DNA from 2 places in the Brevibacillus nigriterrae genome. Region 1 is predicted to be linked to the other one. Evidence: riboswitches for the same ligand, from Rfam matches in the RefSeq annotation. Region 1 holds a riboswitch; the other holds the start of a gene.
The links. A riboswitch is a leader RNA that binds a small molecule or an ion and turns the genes downstream of it on or off. The one in region 1 is predicted to bind molybdenum cofactor.
Positions count from the first base shown of each region.

Region 2: another riboswitch for molybdenum cofactor. It lies ahead of ACPW7N_RS21695 (class I SAM-dependent methyltransferase); the one in region 1 lies ahead of ACPW7N_RS08550 (class I SAM-dependent methyltransferase).

Region 1 covers NZ_JBNCMT010000009.1:5,901-10,102, reverse strand. The annotation lists gene ACPW7N_RS08565 (hypothetical protein) at 1-328, shown strand, start outside; gene ACPW7N_RS08560 (4Fe-4S dicluster domain-containing protein) at 331-1,260, shown strand; gene ACPW7N_RS08555 (hypothetical protein) at 1,266-1,499, shown strand; gene ACPW7N_RS08550 (class I SAM-dependent methyltransferase) at 1,629-2,405, opposite strand; molybdenum cofactor riboswitch at 2,405-2,544, opposite strand; gene modA (molybdate ABC transporter substrate-binding protein) at 2,777-3,871, shown strand; gene ACPW7N_RS08540 (substrate-binding domain-containing protein) at 3,825-3,932, shown strand; gene modB (molybdate ABC transporter permease subunit) at 3,953-4,202, shown strand, end outside.
Region 2 covers NZ_JBNCMT010000036.1:7,665-11,866, forward strand. The annotation lists gene ileS (isoleucine--tRNA ligase) at 1-68, shown strand, start outside; gene ACPW7N_RS21690 (C-GCAxxG-C-C family (seleno)protein) at 360-1,334, shown strand; molybdenum cofactor riboswitch at 1,302-1,432, shown strand; gene ACPW7N_RS21695 (class I SAM-dependent methyltransferase) at 1,504-2,202, shown strand; gene ACPW7N_RS21700 (ABC transporter substrate-binding protein) at 2,210-3,349, shown strand; gene ACPW7N_RS21705 (class I SAM-dependent methyltransferase) at 3,385-4,202, shown strand, end outside.

The DNA.
Region 1 (4,202 bases):
CAAAGACCCGCTCTATCTGCAAATTAAATTAGTAGGATTCCCTGGAGAAGTCAAAATGGACGTGCATGATGTGTATGACGAATTAACTGGAAAAGTCATGCGTCCGATTGAACCGGGAAGTGTGCTTGGCATGACCATTCAAGTCGAAGTACCTAGTTATTTGCAAAAGCAAGCCCATATCGCTACATCAGAAATCCAATTTATTAATACCAAAACAAACTTGCTGGTTGGATCGATTCCTATTGAAATCATTAATTCTCGTTATCAAGATAAACCAAACAGCAACAATTCCAAGCAAGATCATCAAAAACATGAAGGTGGACATTAACCATGTTATCGATCTTACGCCCTAAGAAGGCAACCAAGATTCAAATCAAATCGAGAAAGTACCTGTTTCGTCGGGGGTTATGGTACATCGTAGGCTTCTTGCTGTTTTATGCGCCTTTTGCTTATTTTAACAAAGCCTTGACGTGGATGTTGCATGGAGACAAGGGAGGAGATATTCACGCCACTTGTTTCCGCATCCCGATTGCCAACCTGTTTGGCGGGAAAGGCATTGACCTGCTTTCTGTCCAAGGGATTAGCCTGCTTCTTTTGATGGGTTCCGCTTTCTTCGTTGGTGCTTTTTTCTGTGCTAGACTCTGTACAGCCGGAGCCATATCTGAATATGTAAGCAGACTTGTCCCCGATCAATTCAAGATTGACTGGACGAAATACGTGAATCCTGCCCCTATTCGCTACGGATTTCTAGCGGGATTTATTCTTGCCCCGCTTACTACGGGCTCGCTGAACTGCTCCTATTGCACTTACGGATTCCTCGAAAAGATGATGAACGGCGGGTTGTGGAGAGATATTGGCGTGTTAAGTTCGACGATCATTCTCACCGCATTCTTGTGGCTGATCATCTTTGGAGCATTAACCAAGGGTGGACGTGGATATTGTAATTTCATGTGTCCTGTCGGTGCCTTGCAAAGCCTTATTCATAGCGTCGGTGCCCGTCTCCCCTTTACCTACAAATTAAAATATGCCAAAGAAAAATGCGTCTCATGTCAATCCTGTGTGAAAGCTTGCCCTATGAAAGCGCTGAAATTGGGAGATGAAAAAATCACTTACTCCATTCACCATTGCATTACCTGTCGCCAATGTACGGCTGTCTGTCCAACGAATGCAATTACGTATGGAGCAGGCAATCGCGGTTGGAACCAAGCCACTATTCCCATGATTTCCGAACCGTGCACAGAAACGCAAAAAGGGGTGTGATCCTGATGAAGTCGTCTATCCGTATCAGAAAAGAAAAGCTGGTTTCCCTTTCTACAGGAGCAGGCGCAGCAGGATTAACGATCGGCAGTTCCGTGATAGGACCTGCCGCTCAGCTTTGCAATGGCATCTGCGGTTCTTGCGGGCTTGGCTGCAGTTCGCTCATTGCAGTAGCAACGGTTGGAATGCTCTCTATGATAAGACAAAAATATAAAAACAAAACACAAGATCAGACTGATTGAATTAGTGCCCGAGAAATATCAAAACCCGTTCCTCATTTATAGAGGGACGGGTTTTATTCTGTAAACATCCTATGCCATTTACCATAACAGAAGTAGATTTCAACGGTTATCATCTCATTGCCAACAAGGTTACAAGCTTATTTTTATATTTGACTTCTGTCGAGGCGGGTATGCAGTGATATCTTCTTTTTTTATGATGATGATTCCACTTTGTCTCTTTTCGGGCAAATAGTACCCTTCCTCTTTTTTAAGTAACAGCGTCTTTTGTATTTCAGGTGAGACTGAGCCAATTGGAATTTGATAATAAAATTCAAGGAATTCTTCAAAATCACTCAATTGCTTAAAATACTGCCCATATTCACTGGAAATCCGAATGAGGTGGTACGGTATATTCCGTTCTTTCAATTGTTGGGTTGTCTTTTGCAACGTGCCTGGATGCCAGTGATTAATCGCCGGCAACGATATGTTCCCGAGAAAAAACCGATTTTCTTTCTTGGGGTCAGGAAAAATAGCTACGATATACTGTTTCGTCGCATTCTTTAATCGGTCCAACTGGTTAAGCAAGTCAGGTTGTCTGACAATAACCACATCCGCTTGTCTGGTAGGTCTCCACGTTTTCCAATCCACCAGTGCACAAGAGATATTCGTAATCTTCTCTTGCATCATTCGTTCAAAAAGGCTTTGAACTGCTTTTGGACAACTATCCACTGCCTGAACAAATCCGACATGTGGAGCTATTGCTTGACTAAGAATACCGGCACCACAACCCAAATCAAGCACCTGCATGGACGGTCGAAACAAAAACGAGCACTGCTTGACAATCTCTTCATAATACTTCGTGTGTCTGGCAGATTCAACAAACCAGCGAATGCTTGCATCTGTCCAAATTATTTTTTCCTGTTGCATGACTTAAAAATCTCCCTTCTTTTCAGAAAAGTGAAGGTATCTCAGTTTCCCTCTATACCCTGTGGGCGAATCACGATTACCCAGGCCTACCGACCATAGCTTTCACCTTAGGCAGGTAAGCTCGAAGGAATTGAAAAACATGAAAACTCTTAACAATATCGTAACAAAAGACAATCGATAAAACTATAAGGAGATTAAATTACACTTATCAGGGAATTCCCTGATGACATTTCCCGAAGGATGTATTAGTATATCAAGTGATATTTAGTTATATTTAAATATATCTAGTTTTGTCGATCAATTGTGATGAATATAATAAGATAGAAATACTCATTACAATTTATCTTAAATCAAATAAAGGAGTGAACAGGTTGTTTAAGCATGTAAAGTCTTATTTATTTCTCTTCATGTTGTCCTTGTCTCTTATCGCCGCCCAGTTTTCACCTGCCTTCGTAAAACAAGCAGAAGCAGCAGGAGCAATTTCACTGAAAGTTGACGGCAAAGCATTATCAGTAAGCCAACCTCCAGTGATCAAAGAAGGCCGAACACTCGTACCAATGAGAGATATCTTCGAGGCATTGGGTGCTACTGTTGAGTGGAATGGAAGCCAAAAAACGGTTATCGCAAAACAGGCTGCAACGACAATCCAATTGCAAATCGGTTCGAAAACTGCAAAAATTAATAGCAAAAGTGTTACATTAGAGGTTGCTGCCCAAACAGTGAACAACAAAACAATGGTTCCCCTCCGCTTTATCAGCGAGGCATTGGGTGCAAATGTAATCTGGAATGGTCATGCCAACTCAGTTGCTATCGTTACACCGAAATTGATGGGTCAAAAAGCAAACCTGACGATTGCAGCAGCAGCAAGTTTGACAGATGCCATGAATGAGTTGAAAACGGGCTTCTCCGAAGAATACCCAAATTATAATCTTACCTTTACATTTGGTAGTTCAGGCAAACTGCTTACACAAATTCAGCAAGGTGCTCCAGTAGACGTCTTCCTCTCTGCTTCACAAAAAGAGATGGATACACTACAATCAACTTCTTCTCTGGTTCCAAACACACGAGTTAACTTTGCTGGAAACCAATTGGTGTTAATTGCTCCGAAAGACTCTAAGCTTCCATTAACTAGTTTCGATAAAATTGATGTTGCTTCACTCAAACAAATCGCATTTGGCAACCCGGAAAGTGTTCCTGCCGGCCGCTATGCCAAGGAAACCTTCGAGTCTGTCAAACTGTGGGACAAGCTGCAAGGTAAAATTGTGTACGGTAGTGATGTACGTCAAGTATTAACTTATGTTGAGTCAGGCAACGTAGATCTCGGAGTGGTATTTACCTCTGATGCTTTGAGCACGGATAAGGTAAAAATTCTAGGCATTGCCAATGAAAAATGGCAAACCAATCATTTATCCAGGTGCTGTGCTTTCCGCTTCCAAGCAACAAGCACAAGCGGATGTATTCCTTGATTACCTGAACAGTGATAAAGGAATCTCTATCCTACAAAAACACGGCTTCTTCGTGAAGTAATCGATTGAAAGGTGGCTTCCATGACTGAAGTAGACTATACTCCCCTGTATTTGTCTCTGAAAGTTGCCGGCATAGCCACCTCCATCGTTTTTTTCGGTGGAGTGCTGCTGGCACGATATTTTGCACGCAAAGAGTTTATCGGAAAAAGTGTTCTTGAATCGATTTTCCTATTACCCCTTGTTCTCCCTCCTACAGTTGTTGGATTTGGATTATTGGTGCTATTTGGGAAAAACGGTTGGATAGGAAAATGGCTTCTGGAACAGTTTGATA
Region 2 (4,202 bases), on a different contig from region 1:
ATGCGAAAGAACCGGATATGGAGATTGTCTCTCTTGGGGAGAAAAGCTTCGGGCTGTTGATTGATTAGTGTTGGTTCGTAACATATATAAACTTTTTTGGCTGCTAAAACACCACTCTTCACAGTGGTGTTTTTTTTTTGAATTCGAAACGTTTGAGTGAAGTTTTAAATGAAATGCATTTAAATATAACTAAATAAAATTTATAAGGGTATTCCCTGATTCTTATTTGCAATTTTCCTGATTTAAATATATTTAGTTTTAATTAGATATATTTTGTTATATAGTTGATTGCGAAGATTGTTGAAATTTGCCTGGTAGTCAGAGAGATTGCGATTGAAACATAGCAGGAGAGTGATTGGATGAAACCGTTGCAAGAATTACTGAATGAGGCAGCACTATATCATGGTCATTTGTGTGCAGGACAAGTGTTGGGAGTAAGAATCAGTATGGCAGCCTTGCGTTGGTTAGGAATTGACGAACCCAAAATCGATAAAAATCTGGTCGTCTATGTAGAAATCGATCGATGTGCCACGGATGCGATTCACTCCGTTACGGGCTGTAAGCTCGGGAAGCGAACGCTTAAGCATGTGGATTACGGGAAAATGGCCGCTACCTTTGTAGACCTGAGCACAAAAAGAGCAATTCGGGTCACGGTACCGGAAAGCACAAGAGAGCTTGCCAGACAAGCGTATCCAAACCTCGACAATCCCTATAAGCTGGCCTACGAAACAATGCCGGACGAACAATTGTTACGAATGGAGGAAGTCATTGTAGAGATTCCTCCCGAGGATTTACCGGGAAAGCCATTGCGTCGCGTACAATGTGATATCTGTTCAGAAGGAATCAACGACGGCAGAGAAGTAACCTATAAGGGATTAACTCTTTGTAGGGGATGCCACACTCCAAACAATTACTATAAAAGGATTGGAGCCAGCAATGAATCGGTCGGTGAATTGGCGCTGAAATATCATCAAAGAGGAATGAACGGTGCACAATCTGTCTTGAATGCATTAATGGATTCGCAAGTCATTCCCAATGTACCATTGTTGGTGGACATGACTGCTGTCTGGCAGGGTGGTGTCGTCGGGAAAACATGTTCTGCTTTGGCAGCAGGGACACTCGCCATTGGCACATTCGAGGGTGACAAGAGTGCTGAACTGTTCGAATTCTATCAATGGTTTGAAAAGAGCTTTGCAGGATTGGAATGTACAGAAATAACGGATCAGGTTGGCGGAAGACCGTCTAAAACACAGAAAGCCTTTTGTGATCAAATTTGCCAGCAAACTGCCAATTACATAGCACAACGCAAAAACCTTCGAGCCACACACGCCTAAAGGAAACTATGGCGGTTTGGCCTGGACCATTTGTCCACAGGGTGCTTTCGGAAACGGGAGTGCCTTCCGATGTGAAAAGGGGGAGAGATGCTTTTGATGTTTCTTTCTGCCTGCTCACGTCTGTTTTGAGCAGGCTTTTTATTTTTGTATGACGAGAGGAGGTGAATCTGTGGGTTTTATTTGGACAACAGAAAATATTAAATGGTTTGAACGGGCGGCAGATCAGACTGAGTTCTATTCACTTGTGGCAAATCAGTTGAGAGATGTTGTCACGTCGCATTCCACTGTATTTGACTTAGGATGCGGGACAGGCTACCTCAGTATGGAGTTGTCACCATTTGTAGCAAGTGTAACCGCCGTTGATTGGAATGAAGAGGCACTCCAATTTTTGCAGAGAAAATCGAAAGAGCGACAAATTGATAATATCATGCGTGAGTTAAGAGACTGGAGATGTTGGCAGCCGGACAGTCAGGCTGATCTCGTTTGTATAAGCTATTGCGATGGCTTCATGGAACATTTTCCTTACCTGATGGAATTAACCAAAAGATTTCTTGTAGGGATATTTCCGCTGGAGCATCGTGAAAGCCACCCGAATCAGGAGACTTTTCCCAAGCTCGTACAGTTTCTTCAGCGTCAGCAAATTCCTTTTGAATCGACGACGATTTGCTGTGATTTCGGACAACCAATGGAATCTTTGGATGAATGTCGTGAATTCCTGAACCACTATACCAAGACGCCGAAGAAGCTGCTTCCCGATGAATTGCTCACTCGCTATCTTAGTGAAAATGAAAGTGGCTGGTATCTCCCGAAAGTTCGAAAAAGTGGTCTTCTCCTAATTGATAAAGAAAATTGGCTAAAGAAAGGTTGAAAAGAATATGAAATCGATGAGAAGAAAACTGGTAGGCAATTGGATGCTGCTCCTGCTGCTTGCCTTATCTCTCGTGTATACGAGTGCTTGCTCACAGCAAACTACTGCACCAAATGAGACACAAAAGACAGCAACACCGACCGAGACGAAGCAATCCCAGGAGCAAAAAAGAGTCATTACTGACATGGCTAACAGACAAGTGGAGGTTCCAGCAAAGGTAAACAAAGTATACTCATCTGCACCAACAGGAACCATCCTCATCTATTCATTGGCACCAGAAAAGATGGTGGGTTGGAACTACCAACTCCGCAATGGAGAACGGAAATTTGTACTGGAACAATACCATAATCTGCCTAACCTCGGAGGGTGGTACTCGTCAAATACAGGGAATAAGGAAGAAATTTTGAAAGCGGCGCCTGATGTAATCATCTCTTTTGGTACGACACGTAAAAAAGATGCAGAACAAGCAGACGAAATCCAAAAACAACTCGGGATTCCTGTCGTGGTCATTGACAGTGAACTTACCAAGCTGGATCAAGCATTTGCTTTTGCCGGTGAGCTGTTGGGGGTACAGGAAAAAGCAGCAGAATTGGGGGCTTATTGCAAACAAAGCGTGGAGGATGTCGTTGCAAAGTCAAAGCAACTTGATGACAGCAAGCGTGTTCGTGTCTATTATGCCGAAGGAGCAAAAGGACTGGAGACAGACCCGAAAGGCTCGCCGCATACACAGGTTCTTGAACTTGTGGGTGGCATAAATGTTGCTGACGTAGAGATGAAACAAGGAAAAGGCCTCTCACAGGTTTCGATTGAGCAAGTGATAAAGTGGAATCCTGATGTCATCATTTCATGGGATGATGAACGTGGAGGTTACTACAGTGGGATTGCCAAAGATCCTACATGGCAAGGGATTCAGGCAGTGAAGGACAAGAAGATTTACGAAATTCCGACGTCCCCGTTTAACTGGTTCGACCGACCACCTTCTGTAAACCGTGTGTTGGGTATTAAATGGCTCGGCAATCTTTTATATCCAGAGCTGTACCCGTACGATATGAAGGCAGAAGTAAAGGAATTCTACAAGAAGTTCTATCACTATGATTTGACAGATAAAGAAGTGAATGAGCTGCTAATGAAAGCTTCATCCAAGTAGCAAAAGTGCACAATTCCGTAAAGGGAGTGAAACACATGAAAGAACCGGTCGGACTTTTTACACCGTGCGATTGGCTAACTATGTGGGAGGGGTATCGTGAAACAAAACCCAAACGCCACAATCATGAGCCGGGAGTTAAGTACTGGAAACGTCTGGCAGAGCGGTCAGAAGATATGCATGAAAAAGCAGCAAGAACGGAGAGAGCCAACCGAGTTCTTTCCTTTATCGAGCGTACCTTCCCTTTGACTCCAGGGATTTGTGTGTTGGATGTGGGTGCTGGTGACGGGACACTTTCCATTCCTTTGGCACAAAAGGGAGTGAAGGTTACTGCACTAGATGTTACGTCAGATACACTGGAAGTATTGGAGAAAAAAGCACGTCTAGCGCAAGTTCACATCGAGACAGTGTGTGCCGACTGGAGAGAGATAGATCTGCATCAATACAATTGGACCAAGGAATTCGACCTGGTCATTGCTTCTCACACGGCAGCGGTATCTACTCAAGCGAACTTTTTCAAACTGGAGGAAGCATCTAGAGATGCTGTATATTACGCATCTTTTACCAAGCCACATCACAATCATTTTCAGGATGTTCTTTGGCCCAAGATCATCGGCGAGGAAATTGCTAAGCTAAACTACGGTGTCTATTTCGTTTTCAATTGGCTGTATGCAAGGGGAATCATCGCTTCTGTCGAGGAGTTTACCATCCAATTTCAGAAGACAGAAGAGTTCATGGAAGTGCTGAAGGAGTTTTACGAGTACTATTCCATTTTTACCGATCTGACGCAAGAGAGGAAGCAAATCATAGAGCAAGTCGTGTATGACAAAGCAAAGAATGGCATGGTGACACGACC